DNA from 3 places in the Nocardia sp. NPDC050793 genome. Region 2 is predicted to be linked to each of the others. Evidence: riboswitches for the same ligand, from Rfam matches in the RefSeq annotation. Region 2 holds a riboswitch; each other region holds the start of a gene.
What was found. Region 2 has a riboswitch for S-adenosylmethionine ahead of AB0H50_RS34405 (aminotransferase class V-fold PLP-dependent enzyme). Riboswitches for the same ligand answer to the same signal wherever they lie in the genome.

Region 1 (10,118 bases), on a different contig from region 2:
GGGCGGCCAGGTTGTCGACGGCCGGGTTGTCGGCGAAGTAGTCCTTCGCCGCCTGCACCGAGATCGTGGTGAGCAGCGCGGTGCCCACCGCGCCGCCGACCTGCTGGGCCGCGTTGAGCAACGCGCTGGCGACACCGGCGTCGGCCTCGTCGACCTTGTGCAGCGCGACCGCCTGCATGCCGACGAACAGCGGTCCCATGCCGAGCGCGATCAGCACCTGGGCGGGCAGCACGCCCGCGGCATAGCTGTCGCCGTAGCTCAGCTGTGCGAGCCAGATCAGGCCGACCACGCCGAGCGCGGCGCCTGCCGCCATCAGCGGCCGCGGTCCGAGCTTCGGCAGCAGCGCGCTGGTGACGCCCGCGGAGATCGCGATGCCCGCGGGGAACGGCAGGAACGCGACACCGGCCTTCAGCGGCGAGTAGCCGAGCGTGACCTGGAAGTAGAAGCTCAGGAACAGGAACATCGCGAACATCGCGATGGGGATGAGCAACGCGGCGAGCAGCGCGCCGCCGCGATTGGTCTCGCCCGGAATGCGCAGCGGCAACAGCGGATTCGACGAACGACGCTCGATCGCGACGAACGCGATCAGCAGGGCGAGCCCGGCCACGAGCAGCCCGAGGGTGCCGCCCGAGGTCCAGCCGTGCTCGGCGGCGCGGCTGAATCCGTACACGATGGCGATCAGACCTGCCGTCACCGTGACGGCGCCGGGCACGTCGTAGCCGCCGGTCCGCGCGACGGGCACGTCCTTGATCACGAACGCGAGCGCGCCGACCAGCGCGATAATCGCGATCGGAGTGTTGACCAGCAGGGTCCACCGCCAGGACGCGTATTCGGTGAGCGCACCGCCCGCGATCAGCCCGATGGCCGCGCCGCCTGCGGAGATGCCCGCGAACACCGCGAAGGCGCGAGCCCGCTCCTTCGCCTCGGTGAAGGTCACCGAGACGAGTGCGAGCGCGGCGGGCGCGAGCAGCGCGGCAAAGGCGCCCTGCAGTCCGCGGCCCGCGAAGAGCTGGACGCCGTTCTGCGCCAGACCCGCGAGCGCCGACGCACCCGCGAAACCGATCAGGCCGACCAGGAAGATCCGGCGGCGGCCGAGATAGTCGGCCAGCCGGCCGCCGAGCAGCAGCAGTCCGCCGAAGATCAGCGTGTATGCGGTGAGGGCCCACTGCTTGTCGCCCTCACTGATGCCCAGGTCGCGCTGCGCGAACGGCAGCGCGATCGTCACGATGGTCGCGTCGAGGACCACCATCAGCTGGGCTAGACCGATCACCCCCAATGCCAGCCAGCGGGCCGAGTCGCGCCGGTCCTCCGGCACGTGCACGGCTGTCGAAGTCTCGCTCACTTTGTCTCCTCATCCTCGGAAGTGGCGTGGAGCAATCCTGTCATCGCGCGACATTTGGCGTCAATAGAAAAATGTCGCAGTCAGACATTTGCCTGGATCTGACAGTTGATGTGGGATCTGCGTTACAGTGGGGAGATGCTCGACTCACCGACGCCGACGAGCCCGACCACGGCCGATCATCGCGCCGTGACCGGGGACAACGCCGCGCCCGCGAACCGAGACTGCGCCGAGACCGCGATGCGCGAACGCCCGATCGGCCTGCGCGAGCGCAAGAAGCAGCAGACCAGGATGCGGATCACGAACATCGCGCTCGAACTCTGCGACGCCCAGGGCTTCGACGCGACGACGGTCGAGCAGATCGCGAACGCGGCCGATGTCTCGCCGCGCACCGTGAACCGCTACTTCGAGACGAAGGAGGACATCGTCCTCGCTCCCGTCCTCGACTTCGGTGAGATGGTTGCCAACAAGTTGCGAGAAGAGCCGTGCGGCGGCAACGAGCTGCGCGCACTGTGCAATGCCTACCTGCGGGTGATCGATGACGCGGCAACCGAGAACTCGCCGGTCTCGTTCCGCAGGTTTCAGCAGATGCAGCGGATCGCGCGCGACTGCCCTTCGGTCAACAGCCGCGCGCTGGAGTTCGCCGACAACAAATCCGACGCCATCACCGCGGTGCTTGCCGAGCGCCTCGACACCACACAAGGGGCGCTGCCCGTCCGGCTGATCGTCTCCACCTGGCAGATGCTGTGCCATTTGGCGATGGACGCGCACGGCGAGCTGATCATGGACGGCGATCCGGCCGACGCGGTGCGCGCGTCGCGGGCGACCCTGCTCGACGCGTACGCGGAGTTCATGCGGGTCTGCGCGGAACCGCCTGCCGAATCACCGGAGTGAGATCGGCAACGAATTTCGGTCATTGACCGCCCGCCAGCTACCATGTCCGTCAGGTCATGAGTGCCAGCGCGAAGCCCCGGCTCGCTGGTCGGCAACCCTCCAGCAGCGGTGGGGTGCTCCGGGTGATGACCGGGCCCTCGAAGGTCGAGGGCAAGCGCGCTGTCAGGAGGTTCCCGGAAATGTGTTGTTGTGGATAGACCGCATTCCCGATTTATTGGTTCCGGCGAACAACTCTTGTGGAGCATGACATGACCGACCCCGTCGCGGCCGAGTTCGATCCTGCCCTGTGGTCCTTCGAGACCAAGCAGATCCATGCGGGCCAAGCGCCCGATCAGAGCACCGGCGCCCGCGCGCTGCCGATCTACCAGACCACTTCCTACGCTTTCCGCGACACCGACCACGCCGCCGCGCTGTTCGGGCTCGCCGAACCGGGCAACATCTACACCCGGATCATGAACCCGACCCAGGACGTGGTCGAGCAGCGCATCGCCGCCCTGGAAGGCGGCGTCGCGGCGCTGCTGCTGTCCTCTGGCCAGGCCGCCGAGACCTACGCGATCCTGAACTTGGCTTCCGCGGGCGACCACATCGTGTCCAGCCCGCACCTCTACGGCGGCACCTACAACCTCTTCCGCTACTCGTTGCCCAAGCTCGGCATCGAGGTCTCGTTCGTCGACGACCCGGACGATCTCGAGCAGTGGCGCGCCGCGATCCAGCCCAACACGAAGGCGTTCTTCGGCGAGACCATCGCCAACCCGAGCAGCGCCGTGTTCGACATCCCCGGCATCGCCGAGGTCGCGCATGCCGCCGGGATCCCGCTCATCGTGGACAACACGGTCGCGACCCCGTACCTGATCCAGCCGCTCTCGCACGGCGCCGACATCGTGGTGCACTCGGCCACCAAGTACCTGGGCGGGCACGGCACGGCCGTCGCGGGCGTCATCGTGGACGGCGGCGCCTTCGACTGGACGGTGCGCGACGACAAGGGCGAGTCCCGCTTTCCCGGTTTCACCACCCCGGACCCCAGCTACAACGGCGCGGTCTTCGCCGATCTCGGCGCACCCGCGTATGCACTGAAGGCCCGCGTGCAATTGCTCCGCGATCTGGGCGCGGCGGTCTCTCCGTTCAACGCCTTCCTCATCGCGCAGGGCATCGAGACGCTCAGCCTGCGTGTCGAGCGCCACGTCGCCAACGCGCAAGCGGTCGCCGAATTCCTGGCGGAGCACCCCGCCGTCGAAGCGGTCTTCTACGCGGGACTGCCCGACTCGCCATGGCACGAGCGGGCGAAGCGGCTGGCGCCGAAAGGGACCGGCGCGATCGTCTCCTTCGAACTGCGCGGCGGCGTCGACGCGGGCAAGAAGTTCGTGGACGCATTGGTCCTGCACAGCCACGTGGCCAACATCGGGGATGTGCGCTCCCTCGTGATTCACCCGGCCTCGACCACACACTCCCAGCTGACGCCCGAGCAGCAACTGGCTTCCGGCGTCACCCCGGGACTGGTTCGTCTCGCCGTGGGCATCGAGGGAATCGACGATATTCTGGCCGATCTGCGCGCCGGATTCACGGCGGCGACGACGTGACCGTGAGCACCGATCAGAGCCCCGCCCGCCCGGTGTCCGGAGTCGACATGCTGCCGCCGCCGGACGGACGGCCGGGCGTGATCGCGATCGGGGACGTGCGGCTGGAAAGCGGCGCGGTGATCCCGGACGTGCACCTCGCGGTGCAGCGGTGGGGCGAACTGTCCCCCGCCCTGGACAATGTGGTGCTCGTCGAGCACGCTCTGACCGGTGACTCGCACGTCGTCGGCACGCCCGACGACGTGCACTCGCAGCCCGGCTGGTGGGAGGGCATGGTCGGGCCCGGCGCGCCGGTGGACACCGACGAATGGTGTGTCATCGCGACCAATGTGCTCGGCGGCTGTAAAGGCAGCACCGGACCGTCCTCGACCGCGCCCGACGGCAAGCCGTGGGGCTCGCGTTTCCCGGAGATCTCCATCCGCGATCAGGTGACCGCCGAGGCCGCGCTGCTGGATCTGCTCGGCATCGAGCGGCTCGCCGCGGTGGTCGGCGGTTCGATGGGCGGCATGCGGGTGCTGGAGTGGATGATCGGCGCGCCCGAGCGGGTGGCCGCCGCGCTGGTGCTCGCCGTCGGCGCTCGCGCCACCGCCGACCAGATCGGCACCCAGACCACCCAGATCGCGGCCATCAAGGCCGACCCGGACTGGCGGGGCGGCGACTACCACGACACCGGCCGCGCGCCGATGACCGGCATGGGCATCGCCCGCCGCATCGCGCACCTGACCTACCGCACCGACGGCGAACTCGACCACCGCTTCGAGAACCGGGCGCAGGGCTCGGAGGACCCGTGGCGCGGCGGCCGCTACGCGGTGCAGAGCTACCTGGACCACCAGGCCGAAAAGCTCTGCAAGCGTTTCGATCCCGCCACCTACGTGCTGCTCACCGAGGCGATGAACCGGCACGATGTCGGTCGCGGACGCGGCGGAATCGACGCGACGCTCGCCGCGACGCCGGTGCCCTGCGTGGTGGGTGGCGTCGACTCCGACCGACTGTATCCGCTGCGCACCCAGCAGGAACTGGCCGACGCACTACCCGGTTGCGATCGACTGGAAGTAGTGCATTCCCGCGACGGCCACGACGGATTCCTCACCGAGGCCGCGGCCGTTTCCAAGCTGCTCATCGAGACCATGCGCCTGGCGCGCGAGAACCGGTAGACACAGTCTCCGGCCGCAGGGATCAGAACACACTCTCGCCGCACGAGACCAGATGGGAGGCAGCAACTTTCGCATGCCTCGTTTCGCCGGCCCACAGTCAGCACAGGCAGTGGCGCTGTGCGGCGTCGAAATGCTCTGTGGGATCAGCCGACGCCGAGGGTGTTGATGGTGGCGGCCAGGAAGACGATGGCGGAGCCGAGCAGGCTCAGCGCGCCGACGTCGAACGGCTTGCTGCGCACCGCGAGCAGGCCCACCCGCGTGGACGGCAGGCACAGACGGAAGGTCGCGGCCAGCAGCGTCGCACCGCCGAAGAACAACGCGCCGCGACGCCAGCGATCCGAGGCCACGAACACCACCGCGACCAGAACGACCAGCGCCACGGCCACCATCGGCAGGTGACAGCGCAGGAACTGCGCGGCACGGCTACCGCCTGCGTGTCGTCCGGCGGACGTGTCGACATCGGTCACGGCACCGATTCTTGCAGACGAACCCCAGCCACCCCCACCCGCTCCGGCCTCGAGACGCCGCCCGTCTCGGCGACCGCACCTCCACACATGGGCATCGAGTGATCCTCGACACAGTCCCTTCGGGGGCTTACCCATTCCATGTTCTTGTGCCAATATTCATGGCGCGAGAAGCGATCTTCGACGCCACTGAGGCGCGCTTCGATCCGGGGGAGGATAATTTGTCGACCAGGACTGGTTTCGGCACCGTCGATGCCGAGTTCTATTTCATGGAAAAGTACATCAACGGGAACACATCGATGATGTGTCTACTGGAGCTCGAACGTGAACCCGATTTCGATCGTCTGATCGGAAAATTGGACATCGTCAGCTCGATCACCGAAAGGCTGCGTCAGCGAATCAAGCCGACAGCGCTCGATCTGACTGTCCCAACCTGGATCACGACGGATGATTTCGACATCAGACATCATGTGACGCGACGTGAATTACCGGACGGATCCGATTCATCGACCATGATGCGTATCGTCGACGCCATCCAGAGCGCGGCATGGCCGGACGGTGAGCCGCCGTGGTCGTTCACACTTTTGTGCGGGTCGGATATGCCGCCCATGTGCGTGATCAAAATGCACCACGCTTTGGCGGACGGCGCGACGATGGGTGCACTCTGGGCGCTCGCGTTGTCGGCGGGCACCGGGAGCGGACGCAGCGCGAACATCGAACATCGAAGCGTTCCCTCCACCACCGTAGCCGCGGCCGATTCGGCCGTGAAAACACCCGCGGCGACTCACACCCGGAGCTCGCGCCAGGCCCGTGAACCCGGGATTCGAGAGCGGGCGCGCCGAACCGTGCGTGCTTGGCAAGACTTTCGCGCACCGACTCCGACCACTCGCTCACGCAGGTCCTACCTCGTCGACGTCGACGCTTCGCGCTTCCAAGAGCTGGCGCACCGCCACGGCGGCGGGGTGAACGACCTCTACTTGGCGCTGAGCGCCGATATATGGGCGAACTACACGGTCGCCGTCTCCGGCGCAGCGCGCGGCGTAACGCATGTCGGCATGCCGGTGGACCTGCGGAGGTCCAGCATCCGCGAGCGTGGCGGACGGAACCTGGTCCATGTGGCGACCGTGCCGGTCGACACCACACGCCCTGCGCTCGACAACGTCGCATCCATTCGCATCGACGCGACCCTGGCGCGCGAGATCGCTCTCAGCGGAGCCCAGCCGCTGGATTTCGGCCCCCGCGTCTGGCCCGGCCGGCTGCGCGCGCGATGCGCGCACGGGCGTTCGGCCCGCAACGAGGTTGCCGCGACCAATCTGGCAGCACCCGCGAACCTGGACGTCGGATCCGTTCCCGTGCGGTCCGCGTACGCCGTCGCGCCGTGCATGGGAGCGGCCTTCGTGTTCGGGCTGATGCGATCCAGCGACCAGATACACATCGCGCTCAACACCGACGACAACCGAATCCCGCACTCGAACGCCGTCTGCCAGAGTATCGATCGCGCTTTCGAGGCGATCGGCCTCGACGTCGCGACATTTACCAGGCGTGACACATAGACGGCCCTGCCGGGCAACATCTACCGCCCGCCAACGAAGAAAGCTCACAGAACGATGAAGTTCTATCTGGACAGCGCAGACCTATCCGAAATCAGAAAATGGTTGGCGACCGGCGTCGTCCGGGGCGTGACCACCAACCCGGTGATTCTGCGGAATTCCGGAGTATCCGATATCCAGGCCCATCTCGAAGAAGTACTCGCCTATGTCGGCGAACTCCCTGTTTCGGTGCAGGTTTCTTCTTGCGACCCAAGGTCGGTACGCGAGGAATCGGCGGCATTCAGCGCACTCGCCACCAACGTCCATGTCAAGATCCCGATCATCGATGCCACCGGTTCTTCGATGCTGCCGATAATTTCCGAGCTCGCGGCAGAGGGTGTCAAAGTGAACGTCACCGCGTGCTTCACCGCGCTGCAGGCCATTATGGCCGTCACCGCCGGAGCCTCCTACGTATCACTGTTCGCCGGACGCCTCAGCGATGAAGGCTCCGACCCGGCGGCGCACATCGCATACACCAGGACCTGGATAGACGACAGTGAGGCCGACGCGGAAATAATCGTCGGCAGTGTCAGACAACCATCGTCGATATACGACATCATCCAGGCCCGTCCGCACATAATCACCGTCTCTTCCGCGGTTCTGGGAAAGTGCCTCGATCACAGCTACTCGCGGAGAACTGTCGCGGAATTCGAGGGAGCGGCGTTGGAAGGCAGCTTCGGCTGAGGTTTGCGCCGGTGGACCCGGCGGGCGGGCGGTGGCGGGGCCTGATTGACTGATTCCGTGTTCCGCCTGATGTTCCACGAGCCGTGCATTCCGCCGAACACCGGCAACGCGATCCGTCTGGTCGCGGGGACCGGTTGCGAGCTGCATCTGATCGAGCCGCTCGGGTTCGATCTCTCGGAGTCGAAGCTGCGCCGCGCCGGACTGGACTACCACGATCTGGCCTCGGTCACCGTGCACGAGAGTCTGCCCGCGGCGTGGGAGGCGTTGCGGCCGGAACGCGTCTACGCCTTCACCACCAAGGCGACGACCCGGTACACCGACATCGCCTACCGACCCGGCGACGTCCTGCTCTTCGGCACCGAACCCACCGGTCTGCCCGACCACGTGCTCGACGACCCGCACGTCACCGCCCACCTGCGCATCCCGATGCTGCCCGGTCGCCGCTCGATGAACCTGTCCAACGCCGCCGCCGTCACTGTCTACGAAGCGTGGCGTCAGCTGGGCTTTTGCGGGGGGACCTGACCGTGGAACGGCTACCATTTACGCATGCCCGAGCCGGACCGCAAGCAGCCGAATCTCCCGACCAACCTGACATGGGATGAACTGGAGAAGCTACCTGCCGAGATCGCGTCGCAGATCGAGCTGTGGAACGGGCGGGTGGTCTGGCTGCGCCGCGGCCCCGGCGAACACCAGATATTCACCGGCCGAATGTGGACGGCACTCGAACGCTGCGTACGCAAATACATGTCGTCTAGTACCGAGCATTGCTGGCGCGCGAACCTGGAGACCAACGTCTTCTTCGGCAGGACCGGCAAGTCCGACTTCGTGACACCCGACTTCCTGGTCCATCGCTGTCTGGAACGGCCCTACCAGGATGTTCGCGCCGGTGATGTCCTGCTGGTCGGTGAAGTGCGCTCCCCGGGCAATACCCAATCCGACATGGAAGCCAAGAAAGCGCGCTACGCGATCGGTGGCATCCCCTGGTACTGGGAGGTCATGCTCGACCCCAACGACAGCGCCATAGCCACCGTCCGGGTCTACGGACTCGAAACCGAATACGGACAGCTCCCCGACGGAGTTCGCCCGCTGCACCCCGCCAACTATCTGGTGACCGGGGAATGGACCCGCGAGGACCCGAACGGTATCGAGTTCGATTTCCCGTTCCCGATCAGCATCCCGTGGACCGAACTCGAGTTCTGAGCTCGCCGCTCAATCCCCGATTTCGAAGCGCTTGAAACGGGACGTGGCGCCCGCGGTGAGGCGGACTGCGGTTTTGGGGACGTCGTAGTGGTCGGCCAGGAGTTCGATCGCGGCCTTGTTGGCCTTGCCCTCCACGGCGGGCGCGCGGACGTAGAGCTGGAGCGTTCCGTCGGGAAGGGCTTCCACGAGCGGACCTTTACGGCTGTTGGGTTTGATGATCGCCCTGACCACTGTCGGGGGCATCGGGGGCTCCTGTCTGGGTGGCCGCAGTCGTCGGCTGTGCGAGATCGCCAGCGGGCGAAGGGGTTTCGGGGGTCGCTCGGCGCTTGCGGCGCACGACGCGGACGAGGGCGAAGACGAGACCGGCGATGATCGTGAGGAAGCCGAGCCAGGGAATCGCCTTGCCGATGAACACGATCGCGTCCTTCAGCCAGTCGACCAGGGAGTTCCAGCCCGCGACGACGCCGTCCCAGAAGTTGGTCGGCCCCTCGTCGGAATCCTTGGCGGCCGTGGTGATCTCGATGGTGAGGGTGGACAGCGCGACCTGATCGTCGAGGAGGCGTTTCTGCGCGGTGAGGCTGTCGAGCTCGCCCTGGCGGCTGGACAGCGCCTGCTCGGCGGCGATGAGGTCGGCGGTGCTCGCGGCGCTGGTGATCAGCGCCCGCAGGCGGTCGACGGAGGCTTGCAGCGCCTTGATCCTGGCGTCCAGGTCCTCCCACTGCATGGTGACGTCGTCGCGGTTGACGCTCACCCGGGTGAGGGTGCCGATCCCGCCGAGACCGCTCACGAACGCGTCGGTCTTGTCCGCGGGAACCCGGACGGTCAGCGAGGCGCTGGGGTCGATGTCGTCGGTGCCGGGCTGCTCGGTGCGGCTGTCCAGCCTGCCGCCCGCCTCGCGCACCCGGTCGGCGACCCGCGCCGCGGCCGCGATCGGATCGCCCGCCGTGAGCGCGATGCTGCCGGTGACGACCTCCTTGCGGTCGACGGTGTCGGTCTCCTGCCCGCGCCCCTCACCCGGCGCCTGCTCCCTGAACCCGGGCGGCGACACCGGCGCAGGCCCGGCCGTCACCGCCGTCGAACCCCTCGAACCGGCACTCTTGTCGGCGCCGCAGCCGACGAGCAGCGCCAGCCCGAGCAGACCGACGCACAGCACAGCAAGCTTCCGCATGCTCGCAGCGTAACCGTCGCGGTGCGCGCGGTCACCGAACTCGTTCGCCGCA
Region 2 (10,118 bases):
AGGCCGGTGACCGCGAGGAACACCGTCGACATGGAGTCGGCGAAGCCCACCTGGAAGGGCCTGGCCAGCTCCGGGCTCAGCTGCTGGACGATCGAGCTGTCCCGCAGCACCTCCCCCGCCGCCGAAGTGTCCTGGGCGAGTAGGCCTTTCGCCAGCGCCGCGTCGGCGGGGTCGGTGCTCTGCGCACCGGCGAGCACCGCCTGCGCGAACTTCGGGTCGCCTGCGGCGGCGTGCAGTTCGTCGCTGATCTTCGGCGTCAGCTGCGCGAACAAGATGGAGAGGAACACCGCGACGCCGAGCGTGCCGCCGATCTGCCGGAAGAAGGTGGCGGCCGCCGTGGAGACGCCCATGTCCTTGGGCGGCAGCGCGTTCTGCAACGCGAGGGTCAGCGGCTGCATGAGGTTGCCGAGGCCGAAGCCGGTGCAGGCCATGTAGAGCATGGCCAGCCACATCGGGGTGTCCGCGTCGAGGAAGTGCAGCAGGAACAGGCCTAGGGTGAGCGTGCTCGCCCCGATGATCGGGAAGATCCGGTAGCGCCCGGTCCGCGAGATCAACTGGCCGGAGACGATGGAGCCGAGCATCATTCCCAGCACCATCGGCAGCATCTGCAGACCGGCCAGCGTCGGGGTCGCGCCGCGCACCACCTGGAGGTACTGCGGCAGCAGCGAGATACCGCCGAACATGGCCGCGCCGACCACGAACGAGATGACGACGCCCAGCGCGAAGGTCCGGTTGGCGAAGATCCGCAGCGGAATCAGCGCGGCGTCCTTCAGTCCTTTCTCGACCACAACGAATCCGGCGATGCCGAGCGCCCCGATCACGTAGCAGGTGAGCGAAGGGCCGCTGCCCCAACCCCATTCGCGCCCCTGTTCGGCGACGATGAGCAGCGGCACCAGGCCGACGGCCAGCACCAGCACGCCCAGCCAGTCGACCCGGTCGGTCGAGTGCGGCCGCTTCGGCAGGCGCAGCACCCGCGACACCACCGCCAGCGCGAAGAGGCCCAACGGCACGTTGACCAGGAACACCCAGCGCCAGCCGCTGACACCGAGAATCGTGTCCTCGCCCGCGAGCACGCCGCCGAGCACCGGGCCGATCACGCTGGACGTGCCGAACACCGCGAGGAAGTACCCCTGGTAGCGGGCGCGCTCGCGGGGGCTGACGATATCGCCGAGGATGGCCAAGGCCAGCGACATCAAACCGCCCGCGCCCATGCCCTGGACCGCGCGGAAGGCGGCCAGCTGGTACATCGACTGCGCGAGCGTGCACAGCAGCGAACCGACCACGAAGATGCTGATGGCCGCCATGAAGAAGGGCTTGCGGCCGAACATGTCGGACAACTTGCCGTACAGCGGCGTGGTGAGGGTGGCGGTGATCAGGTAGGCGGTGGTGGCCCATGCCTGCAGCGAATAGCCGTCGAGGTCGTCGGCGATGGTGCGGATCGCGGTCGAGACGATGGTCTGGTCCAGCGAGGCGAGCAGCATGCCGAGCATGAGCCCGCTGAGAATGGTGAGGATCTGCCGGTGACTGAAACCAGTGGGCGAAGCCACGGCGGTCGGCGCTGTCACGAATCGCTCCCCGTCCCACCGGCCTTCGCGCCCGCGTGCGGGAGGCTCGCGACCATCGCGGACCTCGCGCGTTCGAAATCGTCGACGAACTGGGACAGCAGGCCCGCGAACAGCACCCGATTCTCCGGCGTCCATTCGGCCATCACACGGGTGAGGTTGTCGTGGCGGCGCCTGCGAATCTGCTCGGCGACCTCGCGGCCGCGCTCGGTCACCTCGAGCACCGTGGCGCGTCCGTCGGCCGGGTCGGCCGTCCTGCGCACCAGCTCCCGCTCGACCAGCTGGGCGACCTGACGGCTGACCGTCGACGCGTCCGAGTACACCGCCTCGGCCAGCGCGCCCGAGCGCATCGGGCCGTCGCAGAGCAGCCGGAACAGCACCGCGAACACGGCCGGGTCGACACCGTCCTTGGTACGGATCTGCAGGGCGGTCCGATCCCGGATGCGTTGGAGCCGGGTGAGTTGCACCGCGATGGTGTCGATCGACAGGTCGTCCGTGTCCACGCACCGCCACCTTTACTTGCGTCAATCAATTAGTTGTTCATCGCAAGTATGTCGGTGCGTGGACGGTCGGGGCAAACGAAATGTCGGAACCGCTTCAGCGACCCTTGAACTGCGGAGCGCGCTTCTCGAAGACGGCCTGGATGGCCTCGGTCAGATCCTCGGAAGGCAGGAAGGCCGCGTTCCACGCCGACACGTAGCGCAGACCCTCGGCCACCTCCGAGGCGCGCTTCTGGTCGAGCACGTCCTTCACGCCCTGCACCACCAGCGGCGGGTTGGTGGCGATCTCGCGCGCCATGGCGTGCGCCGCGTCCAGCACCGCCTCCTGGTCCTGGTACACGTCGTTGACCAGGCCGATCTTCTCGGCGCGCGCGGCGTCGATGTCCTTGCCGGTGTAGGCCAGTTCGCGCAGGTGCCCCTCGCCGATGATGCCGGGCAGCCGGTGCAGCGAACCGATGTCGGCGACGATCGCGACCTTGGCCTCACGCAGGCTGAACTTGGCGTCCGCGCTGGCCAGGCGGATGTCGACGGCCGCGATCAGGTCGAGGCCACCGCCGATGCACCAGCCGGAGATCGCCGCGATGACCGGCTTGGTGCACTCGGCCACAGCGGTGACCGAAGCCTGCATCAGCCGGATCTCCTTCAGGAAGTCGGTGCGCGGGGCGGCCAGCGCCTTGTCGGCCATCAGCGGACCGAAGGTGCCCGCCATGGCGGGCAGGTCCAGTCCGTAGGAGAAGTGCTTGCCCGAGCCGGTGAGCACAACGGCGCGCACCTCCGGATCCGCGTCGAGCCCGCGGAAGATCTCGGGAAGTTCCCGCCAGAAATCCGGGCCCATCGCATTGCCCTTGCCGGGACCGGTCAGCGTCACCTGCGCGACGTGGTCCTTGGTCTCGACGGTGAAAGCCTGCCAATCAGTCATTTGTACAGCGTATACGCTCCGCACCCGGCCGGTCCGGCGGATCCGCGGCGGCAGCGGAACGGGACAGGGCGCGGTCCGTCAGCGGCTCGGCGCGGTCTGTTAATCCTGTGCAAAACATCTGCATCGCACTGGTTCCCACCTCTGGAGGAGGCGGATCATTGTCCCGTCAGCAAACCAACGCACCGGGTTGGGAGGCAATCATGCTGATGCATCACGGAATCGGCCTCGACCGCTTCAACACCCTGTCGCACGGTCGCGCCGTACACGCCATGTTCGAATGCTGCGGCAACGTCACCTGGGCGGTCACCCTCGCGGACGCGCGGCCTTATCCGGATCGGGACGCGCTGCTGGCCAAGGCCGACGTCGAGCTGCTCGCGCTCTCCCCCGCCGATCTGGATCGGGCGCTGGACGCCGTTGTCCACGAAGGGATTTCGTGCGGTGATCCACGATGCGTCAGCGAGCTGGCGCGGATCACGAGGGAGCGGATCACCACGATGCTCGGACCGGCCGAGGGCTATCCGGAGTACTGAGCGACACGCCCGTCCCGCGTACCGCCCGCAATCGTTCGCCGGGCCGAGCCGGGCGAACTCCGCCGAGAATTCGCGCATGGCCGGAACGGACGCGCCGGTCCGCCTACTCTGGATTCATGAGCAGGGCCCAGCTACCTCCGGTCGCCTGCCGAGTCGCGGACACACTGATCGCGCGCGGCCATCACGGCGTCATCCTCAGCCAGCCGACACCCACCCCCACCGCCGCCGACGCGGCGCGCGCCCTCGGAGTCGAGGTGGGCGCGATCATCAAATCGCTGGTGTTCCTGCTCGATGACGACCCGGTGCTGTTGCTGGTCTCCGGCGCGCACCAGGTGGATCTGGCGCAGACCGGCGCGCGGCTGGAAGGCACGCTCACCCGCGCGCCCGCCGACCTGGTGCGCGAGGTGACCGGTCAGCCGCTCGGCGGCGTCGCGCCGGTCGGACATCCCACCAACCTACCGACCTGGGTCGACAACGCGCTGGCCAGACACCCGGAGGTGTGGGCGGCGGGCGGACATCCGAACACGCTGTTCCGCACGTCCTTCCGCGAGCTGGTCCGGATCACGGCCGGGCTGCCCATCGATGTGGACTGAATCTCACATCCTCTCGCGACCTGCGGATTTCCGGGGCGAACGGCAATCGAACAACAATTGCCCGGCCCGGCGCACGCGGATCGGGCGTAGCTTCGTCATGTGACCGAAGCACCGCCCCCGCATACCGGCATCCGGATTCCCGACGATCTGAGCGGAATCACCGCCGAGCAGTACCGCGCGTCCATGCGCCACTATCCGGCGGGCGTCACCGTGGTCACGCTCTGCTCCCCGAAGGGGCCGGTCGGCTTCACCGCCACCTCGTTCGCCTCGCTTTCGCTGGAACCGCCGCTGGTGTCGTTCAACATCGCGCACATCTCGTCCAGCATGGCCGCGATGCTCGACGCCGACTCCGTGGTCATCCACTTCCTCGGCGAACACCAGCAGCACATCGCCAAGCGCTTCGCCCGCACCGCCGAGGAACGCTTCACCGACCGCTCCCTGTGGACAACCCTGGACACCGGCGAACCCGTCCTGCACGGCACCCCGATCTGGATCCGCGCCGTGGTCCAGCAGCTCATCCCCATCGGCGACCACACCTTCGTCGTCGGCCTGGCCACTCGCGTCCACGACAACACCGACGAAAAGCCCGCCGCCGCACCCCTGCTCTACTACAACGGCCGCTACCACCGCCCGTCCTCCTTGGAGGACTGAGCGACTCAAGCGCCGTCCAGCTCCTTGAACGCGACGTCCATGGGGAACGGGCCCGTGAGTCGCAGTGCGTCTTGGTGCGTTTCGGCGAGCCGATAAGTGCGACTCGCCCAGTCCAGCCGATACTCCTGAACGATCTTCACGCGCCCGTCGGCGTCGAGGTGAACCACCAGGTAGAGGGGAATCCCCTCGTGCGCGTACTCGGCCCGCTTGTCGACGGTGTCGGTGTACTCCGAGCCCGGCGACACGACCTCGACGACCAGCAGTGCATCGGCAGTGGTGAGCTTGCGGTCCTCCTCGACGCACCGGTGCAGCACCACATCGGGCCTGCGGAAGGAGAACCCCGGGCTGCCCGGCCTGCCGTTGACGTAGTGCATCTCGAAATCTGTGACGACACCGGTGCACGGCTCGGCCGGACGCGCCTGCTCCAAAGCATTGGCCAGCCGCCGGGCCACATTGTTGTGCTGGAAACTGCCACTGCGGCAGAAGATGACGTGACCGTCGACGACTTCGATCTGCCGCTGCACGTCCTCCGGCAGCGTGTCGTAGTCCGCCTCCGTGATGAGCAACGCACCCGGATCGGTTGCCCACGCAGGCAGAATGCTCATCGGTCCACCTCGGATCGGGAAACGGTCTCGCCGATACTATCCCGCCGAGACCGCTCCGAACGGGCCGCGACGCCCAGCGCCCTAGGCGATCAGGCAGGGGGCGGCGCCGGTGGCGGGGTCGGCGGTGAAGGCCCGGGTTTCGGGGGTGGGGTTCCAGAGGCCGTCGGTCTGGGCGTAGTTCCAGGAGGGGCCGTGGTGGACGAGGGTGGCCACGGCGGCGACGAGGCGGTCGACGTCGGCGGAGGTGGTGGCGACTCCGATGCTGGCGCGCAGCGCGCCGTCGAGGCCGAGGCGGGCGAGCAGCGGGTGCGCGCAGAAGCGGCCGTCACGGACGCCGATGGCGTGTTCCGCCGAGAGGTAGGCGGCGACGTGACCGGGTGCGAAGCCGGCGACGGTGAAGGCCACGATGCCGACCGAGTCGGGGCTGTCGGACCAGATGCGCAGCGTCTCGACGCCGGGGATGGCGCACAGTCCGTCGCGCAGGCGGTCGGCGAGCAGGCGCTCGTGGGCGATCAACGCATCGGGGTCGATCGCGGCGAGCGCGTCGCAGGCGGCGGCGAGCGCGGCCACGCCGAGCACGTTGGGCGAACCCGCCTCATGGCGTTGCGGCGCGGGCGCCCATTCGGTTTCCTCGGCGCTCACCGAGCGAACCGCGCCGCCGCCGGCAAGATAGGGCTCGGCCCGGTCGAGCCAGTCGCGGCGGCCGACGAGCACGCCCGCGCCGAACGGTGCGTACAGCTTGTGACCCGAGAACGCGAGGTAGTCGATCCCCTTCTCACGCAGGCTGATTCGCCGGTGCGGCGCGAGCTGGGCCGCGTCGACCAGAATGCGCGCGCCGCACTGGTGCGCGATCTCGGCGAGCCGCTCCAGCGGCAGCACCTCGCCGGTGACGTTCGAGGCCCCGGTGACCGCGAGCAGCGCGGCGGGCTTGCTGCACAGCTCGGCCACCAGCAACCGGATGGTCTCGGCGACGGTATCGGCGGCGCGCACCACGCGGCGACGACCGTTGCGCGTCCATGGCAGGAAATTGGCGTGATGCTCGATGTCGAGCACCACCGTGTCGCCGGGGACACACGCGGCGAGCAGGTTCAGCGAGTCGGTGGTGTTGCGGGTGAACACCACCACCTGATCGTCGGCGGCATCGAGGAAACGGGCGACCGAACCGCGCGCGGCCTCGTAGCACTCGGTGGAGATGCGCGAGGCATAGCCCGCACCGCGATGCACGCTGGCGTAGTACGGCAGCAGCCGCTGAATCCGGTCGATGACCTCCGCCAGCGCGGGCGCGCTCGCGGCGTAGTCGAAGTTCGCGTAAGTGCGGGTTCCGCCCTGGACGAGCGGCACGGGCAGATCGTCACCCGATACCCGGGCGAGGGCAGCACAGGTCTGGTCCACGACAGCAATCATCACGCAATCCCATCGGCTCAGGGACTCGCAACCGGAGATTCGGCGAGTCCGCGCTTGCCGCGTCCGAACGGACGGCGGCCAGGTCGTCACCCGGAGCACCCCACCGCGGAGGAGGGTTGCCGACCAGCTAGCCGGGGCTTGACGCTGGCACTCATGACCTGTCCCGAGACTGACAGACCGCCCGCCGCTCTGTCAACCGCCGGATTCCGCGGCCCGAAAGCCGGTTGCGCCGCGAGGTGAACTGCGTTCCACTCGACGGGTGACGTCCTCCCTGCTGATCGGCTTCATCGGCCTGTGCGTCCTGCTGTCACTCACGCCGGGGCCGGATTCGTTTCTGGTACTGCGCTTTTCGATCGTGGACGCCCGCCCCGGCATCGCCGCGGCGGTGGGTTCGGCGCTCGGCGGCCTGGTGTGGGCGGTAATGGTGGCCGCGGGTGTCGCCGCGCTGTTGGAGCAGTCCGCGACGGCGTATCGCGCGCTGAAGGTCGTCGGCGGAATCTACTTGGTGTACTTGGGCATTCGCTCGCTGGTTGAGTTGCGCAAGCGACGGACGCACTCCGATGCCGTGCTCGATTCCGGCACGCGGGCAGGCGACGCGAAAGCCGGTGCGCCCACGGTTCGCTCGGCGTTCACGGCCGGCGTCGTCTCGTGTCTTTTCAATCCCAAGGTCGGTCTGTTCTACCTGGCCGTGCTGCCGCAGTTCATGACCGAAGTCACGTTCCTGAACACCCTCGCGCTCGGTGCGGTCGAATGCACCGTCGCCGCCGTCGAAATGATCCTGCTCGCCTTGCTCGCCTCCCGCGCGGTGGCGTTCTTGCGCAGCCCGAAAGTCCGCGATCGGCTCGAGCAAGCCAGCGCAGGGATCCTCACCGCGCTCGGTCTCGGGACCGCGGCGTCGGCGGCCTGACAACGCGCCGATCGAAGTCACACCGCACGCCGCTGCCACGCCAGGAGATTCACCGATACCGCGGGTACCGTGGTCGGTTGGTCACCGTGGCGTTTGCCAATCGGTAACCCTTCTGTGAAACAACGGTCGGGAAACGCAAGGCAGGGCTATGAGAGGTGGGTCGGACGTGATGCTCCAGCCGCAGGTAGAAACCGCGGTGGGCGAGAGCCCGACGACCGGGCAAGCGCTGTCCGACCCCCTGCTGCGCGGCGCGGCGGCACCCCCGCCACGGACTCTCGTCGACATCCTGACGGCGACCGCGCGGGCCCATCCCGACGCGCACGCACTCGATGACGGCGAGATCCTCATCACGTATCGCGAACTGCTCGCCGCGATCGAGGCCCGCGCCGCCGAGCTGGTCGCGGCGGGCGTGCGGGCGGGCGACCGGGTCGGCGTCCGAATGCCGTCGGGCAGCAGCGATCTCTACGTCACGATTCTGGCCGTGCTGTGGGCGGGCGCGGCGTACGTCCCCGTCGACGCCGACGATCCCGACGAGCGGGCCCGGCTGGTCTTCGGCGAGGCGAAAGTCAGCGCCGTCGCCACCGCCGACGGCATTCACCCCCGCACCGAAACATCCACCACCGCAAGCCGATCCGCGCCGCCCGGCCCCGAAGACGACGCGTGGATCATCTTCACATCCGGCTCCACCGGTACCCCGAAGGGCGTCGCGATCACCCACCGCAGCGCCGCCGCCTTCGTCGACGCCGAAGCGCGACTTTTCCTGCGGGACGCGCCGATCGGTCCCGGCGACCGGGTGCTAGCCGGTCTTTCGGTCGCCTTCGACGCCTCCTGCGAGGAGATGTGGCTGGCCTGGCGGCACGGCGCGTGCCTGGTGCCTGCACCGCGCGCGCTGGTGCGCACCGGCGCCGATCTCGGCCCCTGGCTGGTTCGCCGCGAGATCAGCATCGTCTCGACGGTGCCGACGCTGGCCGCCACCTGGCCCGCCGAGGCGCTGGAACCGGTCCGGCTGCTGATCTTCGGCGGCGAGGCGGTGCCGCCGGAGCTCGCCGAACGCCTTGCGGGCAGCGGGGATTCGACGCGCGAGGTGTGGAACACCTACGGCCCCACCGAGGCGACCGTCGTGGCGTGCGCGGCCCTGCTCACCGGCGAGCCGCCGATCCGCATCGGCCTGCCCTTGGACGGCTGGGATCTGGCCGTGGTCGACGCCAAGGGCAACCCCGTCGAAGAGGGCGAATCCGGCGAACTCGTCATCGGCGGCGTCGGTCTCGGCCGCTATCTCGATCCGGCCAAGGACGCCGAGAAATACGCGCCGCTCGCCACCCTCGGCTGGGAACGCGCCTATCGCAGCGGCGATCTGGTCCGCAACGAGAGCGCCGGGCTCGTCTTCCTCGGCCGCGCCGACGACCAGATCAAGCTCGGCGGCCGCCGCATCGAACTCGGTGAGATCGACAACGCGCTCCAGCATCTGCCCGGCGTCACCGGCGCCGCCGCCGCGATCCGAACCACCAAGGCGGGCAACAAGATCCTGGTCGGCTATCTCACCGGACCGGACGCCGATTTCGATGTGCACGCCGCCCGCGAGCTGCTCGCCGACCAGCTACCGGCACCGCTGGTGCCGCGCCTCGCGGTAGTCGGGGAACTGCCGACCCGCACGTCGGGCAAGGTCGATCGCGACGCGCTCCCGTGGCCGCTGCCCAAAGCCGAGTCCACCGACTCCGACGGCGACGGTCTCTCCCCCACCGCGCGCTGGGTCGCCGGACTGTGGGACGCCATCCTCGGCGCCGAGGCCACCGGCCCCGACACCGATTTCTTCGACCTCGGCGGCGGCTCCCTCGCCGCCGCCCAGCTGGTCACCGCGCTGCGCGAGCGGTATCCGCGCATCGCCGTCGCCGATCTCTACGACCACCCACGCCTGGGCGCGCTGGCCGAGCTGCTCGACGCCAGCGCCCCTGCCGCCGCGGTCGAGGAACGCACGGTGCGCCCCACCCCGCGCATCGCGCAGTGGGTGCAGGTGCTCGCCACGGTGCCGCTGACCACTCTGACCGGATTGCAGTGGCTGACCTGGTTGGCCATCGTCGGCAATATCGCGGCGTGGTCGGGATCGCTGCCCTGGCTGCCCCGGCTGTCCTGGTGGTGGGCGCTGATCGCGTTCCTGCTGTTCATCACCCCGCCCGGCCGGATGGCGCTGTGCGTGGCGGGATCGCGCGTCCTGCTGCACGGCATCGTGCCCGGCAGCTATCCGCGCGGCGGCTCGGTGCACCTGCGGCTGTGGGCGGCGGTGCGGCTGTCCGAGGCGAGCGGCGCCGAGAACCTGTCCGGCGCACCGTGGATGGTGCCCTTCGCGCGGGCGCTCGGTGCGCGCATCGGCAACGGCGTCGACCTGCACACGCTGCCGCCGGTGACCGGGATGCTCGAACTCGGCGACGGGTGCAGCGTGGAACCCGAGG
Region 3 (10,118 bases), on a different contig from region 2:
GGCCACGGGGCATCCGCAACGAAATATCAGTCCGCCCAGACGGATTCGATCGGCGTCGCCTCGGTCGGAGGCGGCGTCGGGATCGCGGCCGGGGTGCGTGAGAAGCGCGGCGCGGGCGCGTGCTGCACCACGCCGTCGATGTCGACCAGCCCGTTGCGCGCGGCGATGTGCGCGTTCTCGGTGGCCTCGGTCAGCGTCAGCACCGGAGTGGTGCAGGCGTCGGTGCCCTCGAAGATCGCGGCCCACTCGTCGCGGGTCTTGGTCTTGAACTTCTCCGCGAACAGCTTCTTCAGCTGATCCTGGCCGTTCGGGTCGATCTGCATCGGCAGACCTTCCTGGTCGATCTCCAGACCCTTCAGCAGCTCGGCGTAGAACTGCGGCTCGATCGCGCCGACGGCCATGTACTTGCCGTCGGAGGTCTCGTAGGTGTCGTAGAAGGCCATGCCGGTGTCGAGCAGGTTGGTGCCGCGCTCGTCGGACCACAGGCCGACTCCGCGCATGCCCCAGATCATGTGCGAAAGGGCAAGCGCGCCATCGATCATCGCCGCGTCGATCACCTGGCCCTTGCCGGAGCTCTGCCGCTCCACCAGCGCGGCGAGGATGCCGAACACCAGGAACATCGAGCCGCCGCCGAAGTCGCCGACCATGTTCAGCGGCGGCACCGGGCGCTCGCCCTTGCGGCCGATTGCGTTCAGCACGCCGGTCAGTGAGATGTAGTTGATGTCGTGACCGGCGCGGTCGGCCAGCGGGCCGTCCTGGCCCCAGCCGGTCATCCGGCCGTAGACCAGCCGCGGATTGCGCGCAAGCGCCTCGTCGGGGCCGAGGCCCATGCGCTCGGTGACGCCGGGACGGAAGCCTTCGATGAGCACGTCGGCCTTCTCGATCAGCCCGAGCACCTTCTCGATGTCGGCCGGGTCCTTGAGGTTCGCCTCGATGATGGTCCGGCCGCGCCACTGCGGACGCTCCATGAACCCGGGCAGCAGATTCGGCCGCTGCACCCGCACCACGTCGGCGCCGAGATCGGCCAGCAACAGCGCGGCGTGCGGACCGGGGCCGATACCGGCCAGCTCGACAACTTTGATGCCCGCGAGCGGGCCCTGCTCGGTGGCGGTGGATGGTGTGGTCACGCCTTACCTCGGTTCGTCGTTGATCCCTGCGCACCGCCCGGCGGTGCGGTCCCCCGGGCATCGCCCGCGGATGTATTGACAGTATGACAATAACGCCGCCACTTTCTATCGGAACCCTCCGTCGTGCACCGGACGGCCCGGTAGGCGAGAATCCCAGCAGCGTGCCAATGCGCGGAAACGGGAGGGAACCAAGCGGTGAGCGAGCGAATCATGGGTCAGCGGGTCAGGCACGTGCCGAAGTCGGGCACCAGCGAGGCGCGGGCATGAGCGTGTGGGGCGAGGTCGTCATCGGCCTCCTGATCCTGGTCGGACTGCTCGGCATCATCATCCCGATCCTGCCCGGCGTGATCCTGGTCTTCGGCGCCATCCTTGCCTGGGCGATCATGACCGGCGGCGCGACGGCATGGACCGTTTTCGCGATCAGCACGGTCTTCCTGGTGCTCTCCGGGATCATCAAGTACACCTGGCCCGGTCGCAAGATGAAGGACGCGGGCGTCTCCAACCGAGCCCTGCTCCTCGGCGCGGTGCTCGGCATCATCGGTTTCTTCGTCATCCCGGTCGTCGGCCTGTTCGTCGGTTTCGTCCTCGGCGTATACCTCTCCGAACTCCAACGCCTCGGCCGCAACCAACCCGCCTGGCAGGCAACCAAACACGCCCTCAAGGGCGTAGGCCTCTCCATGCTGATCGAACTCCTCGGCGCCCTCCTCGCCACCGCCACCTGGATCACCGGCGCCTTCATCGCGTAGTTCCCACACATCCCACATACGCCTCGCATAGCCAGTGCCTGTGTGAGGCGTATGAAAAGTATGTGGCGCCCAGGTTATCCCCAGGCGGGAGTTGTCCACAGGTGCTAGTGGATCAGGGGAGGACACGTGCGCGAAGGGTGCAGGATCGAGCCATGGACGCACCCTTCCCTGTTTCCCGATGTCGTGCGGTGGCAGCGGGGTTCACCGATCGGGAACTGCACGGACCAAAATGGCGGAGGGTGCACCGCGGCGCGTATATCCAGGCGAAGCAGACCGAGGGTCTGTGCCTCGAAGAGCGCCACTTGGTGCTGACTCGAGCCGTCGCGGCGGGCGCGAGTCACGAGGCGGTGGTGAGCCACGTGTCGGCTTCGGTCGCGCACGGATTGACGCACTGGAACGTCCCGATGGGCCAAGTCCATCTGACGCGCGATCGGTCCACGGGCGGCCGCGTTACCCGTCGGGTCACGGTGCATGCGACGCGCATCGAGCCGGACGAGGTGGTGCGAATCGACGGACTGCGGGTGACCAGCGCGGCCAGAACCGTCATCGACCTGGCTCGCACTGTCCCGTTCGAACAGGCGGTAGTCATCGGCGACAGCGCACTACGGCTCGGAAAGACCACGCGCGCCGAACTATCCGGCCAACTCGCCCGCGCGGCAGGGCGCCCGGGGGCACCCGCCGCACGTCGGGTCGTCGAGTTCTTGGACGGTCGCTCCGAAAGCGCGGGCGAGTCACGCAGCCGCGTCGTCCTGGATGTCGCGGGCCTGCCTCGTCCGGAACCGCAAGCCGTCCTCGAATCCCCGAGCGGGCGATTCATCGGACGCGTCGACTTCCTCTTTCCCGCCCTCGGCGTGATCGGCGAATTCGATGGCTTGATGAAATACGGCGCGGCCCTGCGCGGCTCGCGCACGGCGGAAGAAGTCGTCGTCGCCGAGAAGGCCCGCGAAGACGAGTTGCGTGCTTTCGGCTGGCTCGTCGTCCGCTGGACATGGAGCGACCTGGACACCCCTGCTCCCTGGCTGGGCCGCCTCAGGCGCGCCGCGACGATCGGCAACCCCGCCCACCTTCTCGGCACCTGGGTGCCAAGCGAGCGAATCTGATGTCGCCACACACCTTGCACACGCCTCACATAGGCGCTGGCTATGTGAGGCGTACGCAGGGTGTGTGGCAGCAAGTTGTCGGCACGAAAGCAAGAGCCGCCCAGCGTTTGTCGGCGCTGGGCGGCGTGCGCGAGGCCCCTAGCTCAGGGCGTGGTCGAGGTCGGCGAGGAGGTCTTCGACGTCCTCGAGGCCGACGGAGATGCGGACCACGCCGTCGGAGAGGCCGATGGTGGCGCGGCCCTCCGGGCCCATGGCGCGATGGGTGGTGGTGGCCGGGTGGGTGATGAGGGTCTTGGCGTCGCCGAGGTTGTTGGAGATGTCGATGACGCGCAACCGGTTCAGCACCTCGAAGGCGCGCTTCTTGCCCTCGTCGGCGGGCGCGTTCAGCTCGAAGGTGACCACTGTGCCGCCGCCCGACATCTGGCCGCGCGCCAGGTCGTACTGCGGATGCGATTCCAGGAAGGGGTATTTCACCCAGCTGACCGATTTGTTGGACTCCAGGAAGCGCGCGATCCGCAGCGCCGACTCGGTGCTGTGGCGCACCCGCAGCGGCATCGTCTCCAGACCCTTGAGCAGGGTCCACGCGTTGAACGGGCTGAGCGCGGGGCCGGTGTGGCGCATGAGTGTCTTCACCGGTCCGTCGATGTACTCCTGCGAGCCGAGGATCGCGCCGCCGAGGACGCGGCCCTGGCCGTCGATGTGCTTGGTGCCCGAGTACACGATGACGTCCGCGCCGAGTTCGAAGCCCTTCTGCAGCAGCGGAGTGGCGAAGACGTTGTCCAGCACCACTTTCGCGCCCGCGGCGTGCGCGAGCTCGGTGACCCGGCGCACGTCGACCAGGGTCTGCATGGGGTTGGCCGGCGTCTCGAAGAACACCGCGGTGGTCGGCACCGACAGCGCCTGCTCCCACTGGTCGAGGTCGTCACCGTCGACGAACACGGTCTCCACGCCCCAGCGCGGCAGGATCTCGTTGCACACCACGAAGCAGGAGCCGAACAGGCTGCGCGCGGCCACCAGCCGATCACCGGCGCCGAGCAGCGCGCCGAGCGCGGTGAACACCGCCGACATGCCGCTGGCGGTCGCGAACGCCGCCTCGGCGCCGTCGATCAGACGGATCCGCTCCTCGAACATGGCAACGGTCGGGTTGCCGTAGCGGGAGTAGACGAAGTGCTCCACCTCGCCGGTGAACGCCGCCTCGGCCGCCTCCGCGCTTTCGTAGACGAAACCGGAGGTGAGATAAAGCGCCTCGGAGGTCTCCTCGAAGCCGGAGCGGCGCAGGCCGCCGCGTACGCCGAGGGTGGCGGGGCCGACGCCTTCGGGCAGCGGCTTGTCGAATGCGCCGCCGGTGATCACGACTGCCGCCAGGGCAAGCCGGTGGCGCGCCAGCCGGTCGCGCCGCGATGTCCGGACGTGTCGAGCGAGCCCTCGAAGCCCTCGATGACGTTGTAGGACGGTCCGATGCCGAGCTGGGTGGCGACGGTGGCCGCGTGCGCCGAACGCTGGCCGGAGCGACACAAGAAGACGACGGGCGCCTCCGGGTCGCGGCCCTCCAGCGCCTTGCTCAGCTGCTCGGTGAACTCCGGGTTGCGCGCGCCGGTGCCGTCCACCCATTCGATCAGCACGGTGGGCCGCTCGATCGAACTGGTGTCGGGCACTCCGACGAAGCGCCACTCCGCCTCGGTGCGCACGTCCACCAGGACGGCGGCGGGGTTGTCGCGCAACACCTCCCACGCCTGCTGCGGGGTGATGTCACCGGCATAACTCATCTGGAACCTCCTGTGAATCCGCACTTGCCGCACCAGGTTCGGTGCGCGGCCAGGTCGTCACCCGGAGCACCCCACCGCGGAGGAGGGTTGCCGACCAGCCAGCCGGGGCTTGGCGCTGGTTCTCATGACCTAGTGACTGAGATTGCCTGCACCGAGGTCACCGTGTCAAACATTGCAGACCAGCCATTTGCCGTCCGACCTGGTGAGGTTCCAGGTCGCGGTGTGCTCCTTGCCGTCGACCTTCGTGGTCACCGTGGCCTTGGCCCGATCGCCGTTCATGGTCTGATCGGTGACGGCGATGAGTTCGATTGTCTTGCCGACGCCTTCCTGCCCGGCCAACGGCGACTTGGCCGGGTCGAAATCGGGGCAGCCCGTACCGGGTGGCGGCACCATGTCGGTGTTGTTGGCGCCCTCGACGAAATTGCCGACCGCGCTCGCGATCTTCTCGGCCTCTGTGACATTTTTCTCAGCGGGCGAGAGCACTCCGCCGAGCCCGATGGCCACCAGCACGACGACGGCGAACACGGCCGCGCCCAGGAACGGCGCGATGGAACGCTTGTCGGTCTGATCGACGACGATCGGTTCGCTTTCGTCGGGGGAATGCTGCTCGGTCATGGATCGATCATCCCTGGTCGGCGCGGGTATCCGACGCCCGGCCCCGTCATTGGCCGCGCGGACCCCGTACCGGCCCGAACGACGCCGCTATGGTGGAGAAGGGGGCGAACCGGTACGACGCTCGCGCAGGTGGGCAGCCAGCCGGTTCGCCGCACCGGCGCGGGTGATCACGGGCGGCACCGATAGAATCGCGAGATTGAGATCTGCTGCCGTAGCCATATGGCAGTGCACCGTCGTAGCGACCTGGGGACCGTGGAGCCACGAGCCAGCATCACCAGCGCTCGTGGCGCAGGGTGCAAACAAGCGGTCCGTCAACTTAGCCTAAGCTAAGACGGACGCCATTGAACGTTTCGACCATAAGGGTGCGCGTAAGAGATGACCGAACAGAGTGCAGCATCAACGAGCGGTGTTCCCGGGCCCTCCGTGGTTACGCAGGCTGCCTCCTCCGGGCCTGACGCTGACACCGCGGCGACCCGCCCGCTCCGCATTGCGATCGTGGGCGCCGGACCGGCCGGGATCTACGCCGCCGACGCGTTGATGAAGTCCGATGCCGACGTGAGCATCGACCTGTACGAGCGTATGCCCGCTCCGTTCGGGCTGATCCGCTACGGCGTGGCTCCGGACCATCCGCGAATCAAGGGCATCATCACCGCCCTGCACAAGGTGCTCGACAAGGAGCAGGTGCGCCTGCTCGGCAACATCGACTACGGCACCGACATCACCCTCGACGACCTGCGTCGTTTCTACGACGCGGTGATCTTCTCCACCGGCGCCAACGCCGACCGCGCGCTGCCGATCCCGGGCATCGATCTGGACGGCTCCTACGGTGCGGCGGACTTCGTGTCCTGGTACGACGGGCACCCGGACGTGCCGCGCTCGTGGCCGCTGGACGCGGAGAAGGTCGCGGTACTCGGCGTGGGCAACGTGGCGCTGGACGTGGCGCGGGTGCTGGCCAAGACCGGTGACGAGCTGCTGCCGACGGAGATCCCGCCGAACGTCTACAACGGACTCAAGGCCAACAAGGCCGTCGAGGTGCACGTGTTCGGCCGCCGCGGCCCGGCGCAGGCCAAGTTCACCCCGCTGGAGCTGCGCGAACTCGACCACTCGCCGACCATCGAGGTCATCGTCGATCCCGAGGACATCGACTACGACGAGGGTTCGGAGGCCGCGCGCCGCCACTCCAAGCAGGTCGACATGGTCGCCAACACCCTCGAGCAGTGGGCCATCCGCGATCAGGGCAACCGCCCGCACAAGCTGTTCCTGCACTTCTTCGAGTCCCCGGCCGAGGTGCTCGGTGACGAGAACGGCAAGGTCGTCGGTTTGCGTACCGAGCGCACCCAGCTGGACGGCACCGGCAACGTCAAGGGCACCGGGGTGTTCAAGGACTGGGACGTGCAGGCGATCTACCGCGCCGTCGGCTACCTGTCGCAGAACATCAACCAGCTGCCGTTCGACGACCAGGCGGGCACCGTGCCCAACGAAGCGGGCCGCGTCATCGCCGACGAGAACGCGGACGGCCCGGCGCGCTACCTGCCCGCCACCTACGTCACCGGCTGGATCAAGCGCGGCCCGGTCGGCCTGATCGGCCACACCAAGGGCGACGCCAACGAGACCATCGCCTGCCTGCTGGACGACGCCCCCGGCTTCGCCCCGGCCGAGAACCCGGACCCGCAGGCCGTCCTCGAATTCCTCGAGGGCAAGGGCATCCCGTTCACCACCTGGGCGGGCTGGTACCGCCTCGATGCCCACGAGCGCGCACTGGGCGAGCCCGAGGGCCGCGAGCGGGTCAAGGTCGTCGAGCGCGAGGACATGCTCCGCGCCAGCGAGCCGCACAAGGTGTGAGCAGGTTTACCTGCTGAGGTGTAGTTCTCCGCTTGTGCACCTGCCAACGGATGAGACCGGGTTGTCTGTGCGCCGTCTACGCACAGGTTCACCGCCCCTGGCTGGTGAACCTGTGCGTAGAGCGTGCACGAGCAGCCCGGTCTTTCCCGTTGGAGGTACCCATCCAGAGAACCTCCCCATGGAAAGGTTCACCCGCCCCTGGCATTCTGTACAAGTGTTCGATGCCCATGTCCACATCATCGATCCGCGGTTTCCGCTGATCGAGAACGAGGGCTACCTGCCCGACCCGTACACCATTGCCGACTATCGAAAGCGGATGTCCCGCTTCGACATCGGCGGCGGGGCCGTGGTCAGCGCGTCGTTCCAGGGGACCGATCAGACCTATCTGAAAGCGGCGCTTGCCGAGCTCGGCGAAGGATGGGTCGGCGTGACCAGGCTCGACCTGGACGCCTCCGACGAGGAGATCCTCGAACTCGACCGCGTCGGTGTGCGCGCGCTGCGCTTCAATCTCAAGCGTGCCGCCGCCGACATCACCCAGATGACATTGCAGGCGCTGCGCGCCCACGAGCTCGCAGGCTGGCATGTCGAGCTGTACATGGACGGTCAGATGCTGGCGTCGCTGCAACCGGTGATCTCGAAGCTGCCGGCACTGTCGGTCGACCATCTCGGGATGTCCGACGAGGGCCTGCCGTACCTGCTCGATCTCGTCGACCGCGGCGCCCACGTGAAGGCCACCGGTTTCGGACGGGTCGCGATGAACGTCGCCGACACCGTGCGCCGCATCCACGCCGTGAACCCGCAGGCGCTGATGTTCGGCACCGACCTGCCAGGCACCCGGGCGGGACGGCCGTTCAGGGACGCGGATGTCGACCTGATCTGCGACGTGGTCGGCGTCGACATGTACGCGGTCCTGGAGGACAACGCCCGCGCGTTCTACCACCTCCCGGCCAGGGAGCGTCAGGCGGACGACCCCGCCCCGACGCTGCCGCTGCACCGCACGGAGCAGCCGACCCTCCCGCTGCGCCGAGACGAACTGCCGAGAATCGAACCGGCGGATACGATTCCGTTCCCCGCGATCGAATGAGTCTGCGGCGCAGCTGATCGGCGCGGTCCGAAGCTCGAATTCGCTGCCGCGCAGGCGATGCCCGTCGACTCGGCCGCCACCGGCCGGACGGCGGCGGTTATGGTCGAAGTCGATGAGGCTCGGTAACGAAAGTCGCTGTGAAGCCTCCGTCGACACGGAGGACCATCCCGACGCAGGCATCGATCGGTTGCCTCGACACGGCTCGAACACGGCTGTGCGCAGGCGTTTTCCATCGTCTCGGGCAGCTCGAAGACCGGGCGCCGTGCGCGGGTCCGCCTGCGTGAACACCCGGGTCACGCCGTCGACTCCGCGCATCGCATCGCCGACCAACGCGACGCTGCTTCTCCTGCTCGCCTGCGCGATCGCCGCGGTGACGCTGATCTTCACCACCGTCGATCCGTGGCTGGACAAGGCGGGCATCCTGGTGGGCGGGCTCGACGTGCACGTCTATCGGGATGGTGCCTCGCGCATCCTGCACGACCAGCCCCTCTACACCGAGCCCACCCTCCGCGGGCTGCTCTACACCTACACCCCGTTCTCGGCGATCGTCTTCCTGCCGACCAACCTCATACCTTGGCAATACCTCAGCTCCATCTGGCTGACGCTCAACCTCGGCGTGCTGTTCGGCTGCATCATGATGAGCTGGCGGCTGCTCGGCTACCGGTTCTCCGGGCGACTGGCCGCGGGGAGCGCCCTGCTCGCGCTCACCTGCACCTTCATCGAACCGGTCCGCACCACGCTGTTCTACGGGCAGATCAACCTCATTCTCATGCTGCTGGTGCTCTGGGATTTCTCGCGCGAGGAACGCGGGGGTACCTCCGCCTCCGCGCCGGACGTGCGCGGGTTTTCGACGGCCTTCGTGCGTCTACCGAGACTGCGCGGCATCGGCGTCGGCATCGCCGCGGGCATCAAACTCGTGCCGCTCTATTTCGTCGTCCAGTTGCTCGCGTCGCGGCAATGGCGTTCGGCGGGCACGGCGGCGCTGACCTTCGTCGCCTCCATCGTGCTGACCTGGTTCGTGCTGCCCGCCGATTCCAGCACGTACTGGACGACGACCTTCTTCCAGTCCGAGCGCATCGCCCCGGACACCCACCCCGCCAACCAATCCCTGCGCGGCGTCCTCGCCCACCTGGTGCACGGGCCCGCGCCGCTGTGGCTGTGGCTGCTCCTCGCGTTGCCGGTGCTGGCCGCCGGCCTGGTCGTCGCCACCGCCCTGCATCGGCATGGGGAACGGCTGCTCTCGGTCACCCTCGCCGGCCTGACCGCTTGCGCGGTCTCCCCGTTCTCGTGGGGGCACCACTGGGTGTGGTTCGTGCCCCTGCTCGTCTACCTGGTGCACCGGGCGCAGGTGAACCCGCGCTGGTGGATCGTCGCCGCCGTCCTGTACCTGTGGATCGGCGGCTGGACCTACCGCTGGAGCGAAACCTGGGTCAGCGTAGGCGTTTTCCTGCTGCCGCCGTCCTGGCCCGCCGCGCCGCTGCTGATGAACGCGTACGTCATCGCGTACCTGGTGGTGCTCGGCGCGGCTGCGCTCATGGTCCGCCGCCTCGCCCGGTCCGCCGCGGAGTAGATGGGTCCTCACAGAGGCTTCACACGCTTCGCAGAGGTTGCGGCCCCTGCGAAGCGTGTGGAAGGTCTGCGAGGGTCAGCCGAGCTTGCCGAGGCGGGGACCAGGTTGCGCGTTGGTGTTCCGTTCCGCGCGGTCGGTGGCGATGATGGTCGGCATGCGGATTGCAGATCGTTTGTGGGACTCGGTCGCCTCGCAGTTGGGACGGCCGCATGGGATAGCCGGACGCGTGGTCGGTCGAATTCTCAACCGCGGCAACTACACAACCGTG

Region 1: linked by a shared signal. The riboswitch ahead of AB0H50_RS32090 (bifunctional o-acetylhomoserine/o-acetylserine sulfhydrylase) and the one ahead of AB0H50_RS34405 (aminotransferase class V-fold PLP-dependent enzyme) in region 2 are both predicted to bind S-adenosylmethionine.
Region 3: linked by a shared signal. The riboswitch ahead of AB0H50_RS06565 (rhodanese-like domain-containing protein) and the one ahead of AB0H50_RS34405 (aminotransferase class V-fold PLP-dependent enzyme) in region 2 are both predicted to bind S-adenosylmethionine.

Annotation. Positions count from the first base shown of each region.
Region 1 covers NZ_JBFAHG010000013.1:99,323-109,440, forward strand. Annotated here, with positions in the region: gene AB0H50_RS32080 (MFS transporter) at 1-1,342, opposite strand, end outside; gene AB0H50_RS32085 (TetR family transcriptional regulator) at 1,478-2,233, shown strand; SAM riboswitch class IV at 2,286-2,396, shown strand; gene AB0H50_RS32090 (bifunctional o-acetylhomoserine/o-acetylserine sulfhydrylase) at 2,482-3,810, shown strand; gene AB0H50_RS32095 (homoserine O-acetyltransferase) at 3,858-4,961, shown strand; gene AB0H50_RS32100 (DUF3017 domain-containing protein) at 5,105-5,350, opposite strand; gene AB0H50_RS32105 (wax ester/triacylglycerol synthase domain-containing protein) at 5,587-6,978, shown strand; gene AB0H50_RS32110 (transaldolase family protein) at 7,033-7,698, shown strand; gene AB0H50_RS32115 (tRNA (cytidine(34)-2'-O)-methyltransferase) at 7,756-8,220, shown strand; gene AB0H50_RS32120 (Uma2 family endonuclease) at 8,245-8,898, shown strand; gene AB0H50_RS32125 (DUF167 domain-containing protein) at 8,908-9,141, opposite strand; gene AB0H50_RS32130 (DUF4349 domain-containing protein) at 9,095-10,066, opposite strand.
Region 2 covers NZ_JBFAHG010000018.1:33,068-43,185, forward strand. Annotated here, with positions in the region: gene AB0H50_RS34370 (MDR family MFS transporter) at 1-1,565, opposite strand, end outside; gene AB0H50_RS34375 (MarR family transcriptional regulator) at 1,562-2,065, opposite strand; gene AB0H50_RS34380 (crotonase/enoyl-CoA hydratase family protein) at 2,160-2,981, opposite strand; gene AB0H50_RS34385 (2-oxo-4-hydroxy-4-carboxy-5-ureidoimidazoline decarboxylase) at 3,182-3,511, shown strand; gene AB0H50_RS34390 (YbaK/EbsC family protein) at 3,628-4,104, shown strand; gene AB0H50_RS34395 (flavin reductase family protein) at 4,288-4,755, shown strand; gene AB0H50_RS34400 (Uma2 family endonuclease) at 4,761-5,360, opposite strand; gene AB0H50_RS34405 (aminotransferase class V-fold PLP-dependent enzyme) at 5,442-6,764, opposite strand; SAM riboswitch class IV at 6,810-6,923, opposite strand; gene AB0H50_RS34410 (LysE family translocator) at 7,024-7,671, shown strand; gene AB0H50_RS34415 (Pls/PosA family non-ribosomal peptide synthetase) at 7,820-10,118, shown strand, end outside.
Region 3 covers NZ_JBFAHG010000002.1:223,287-233,404, reverse strand. Annotated here, with positions in the region: gene AB0H50_RS06585 (CaiB/BaiF CoA-transferase family protein) at 27-1,127, opposite strand; gene AB0H50_RS06580 (DUF456 domain-containing protein) at 1,391-1,873, shown strand; gene AB0H50_RS06575 (hypothetical protein) at 2,026-2,973, shown strand; gene AB0H50_RS06570 (O-succinylhomoserine sulfhydrylase) at 3,112-4,326, opposite strand; gene AB0H50_RS06565 (rhodanese-like domain-containing protein) at 4,323-4,739, opposite strand; SAM riboswitch class IV at 4,755-4,869, opposite strand; gene AB0H50_RS06560 (hypothetical protein) at 4,905-5,354, opposite strand; gene AB0H50_RS06555 (FAD-dependent oxidoreductase) at 5,841-7,196, shown strand; gene AB0H50_RS06550 (amidohydrolase family protein) at 7,411-8,280, shown strand; gene AB0H50_RS06545 (glycosyltransferase 87 family protein) at 8,561-9,850, shown strand; gene AB0H50_RS06540 (class I SAM-dependent methyltransferase) at 10,005-10,118, shown strand, end outside.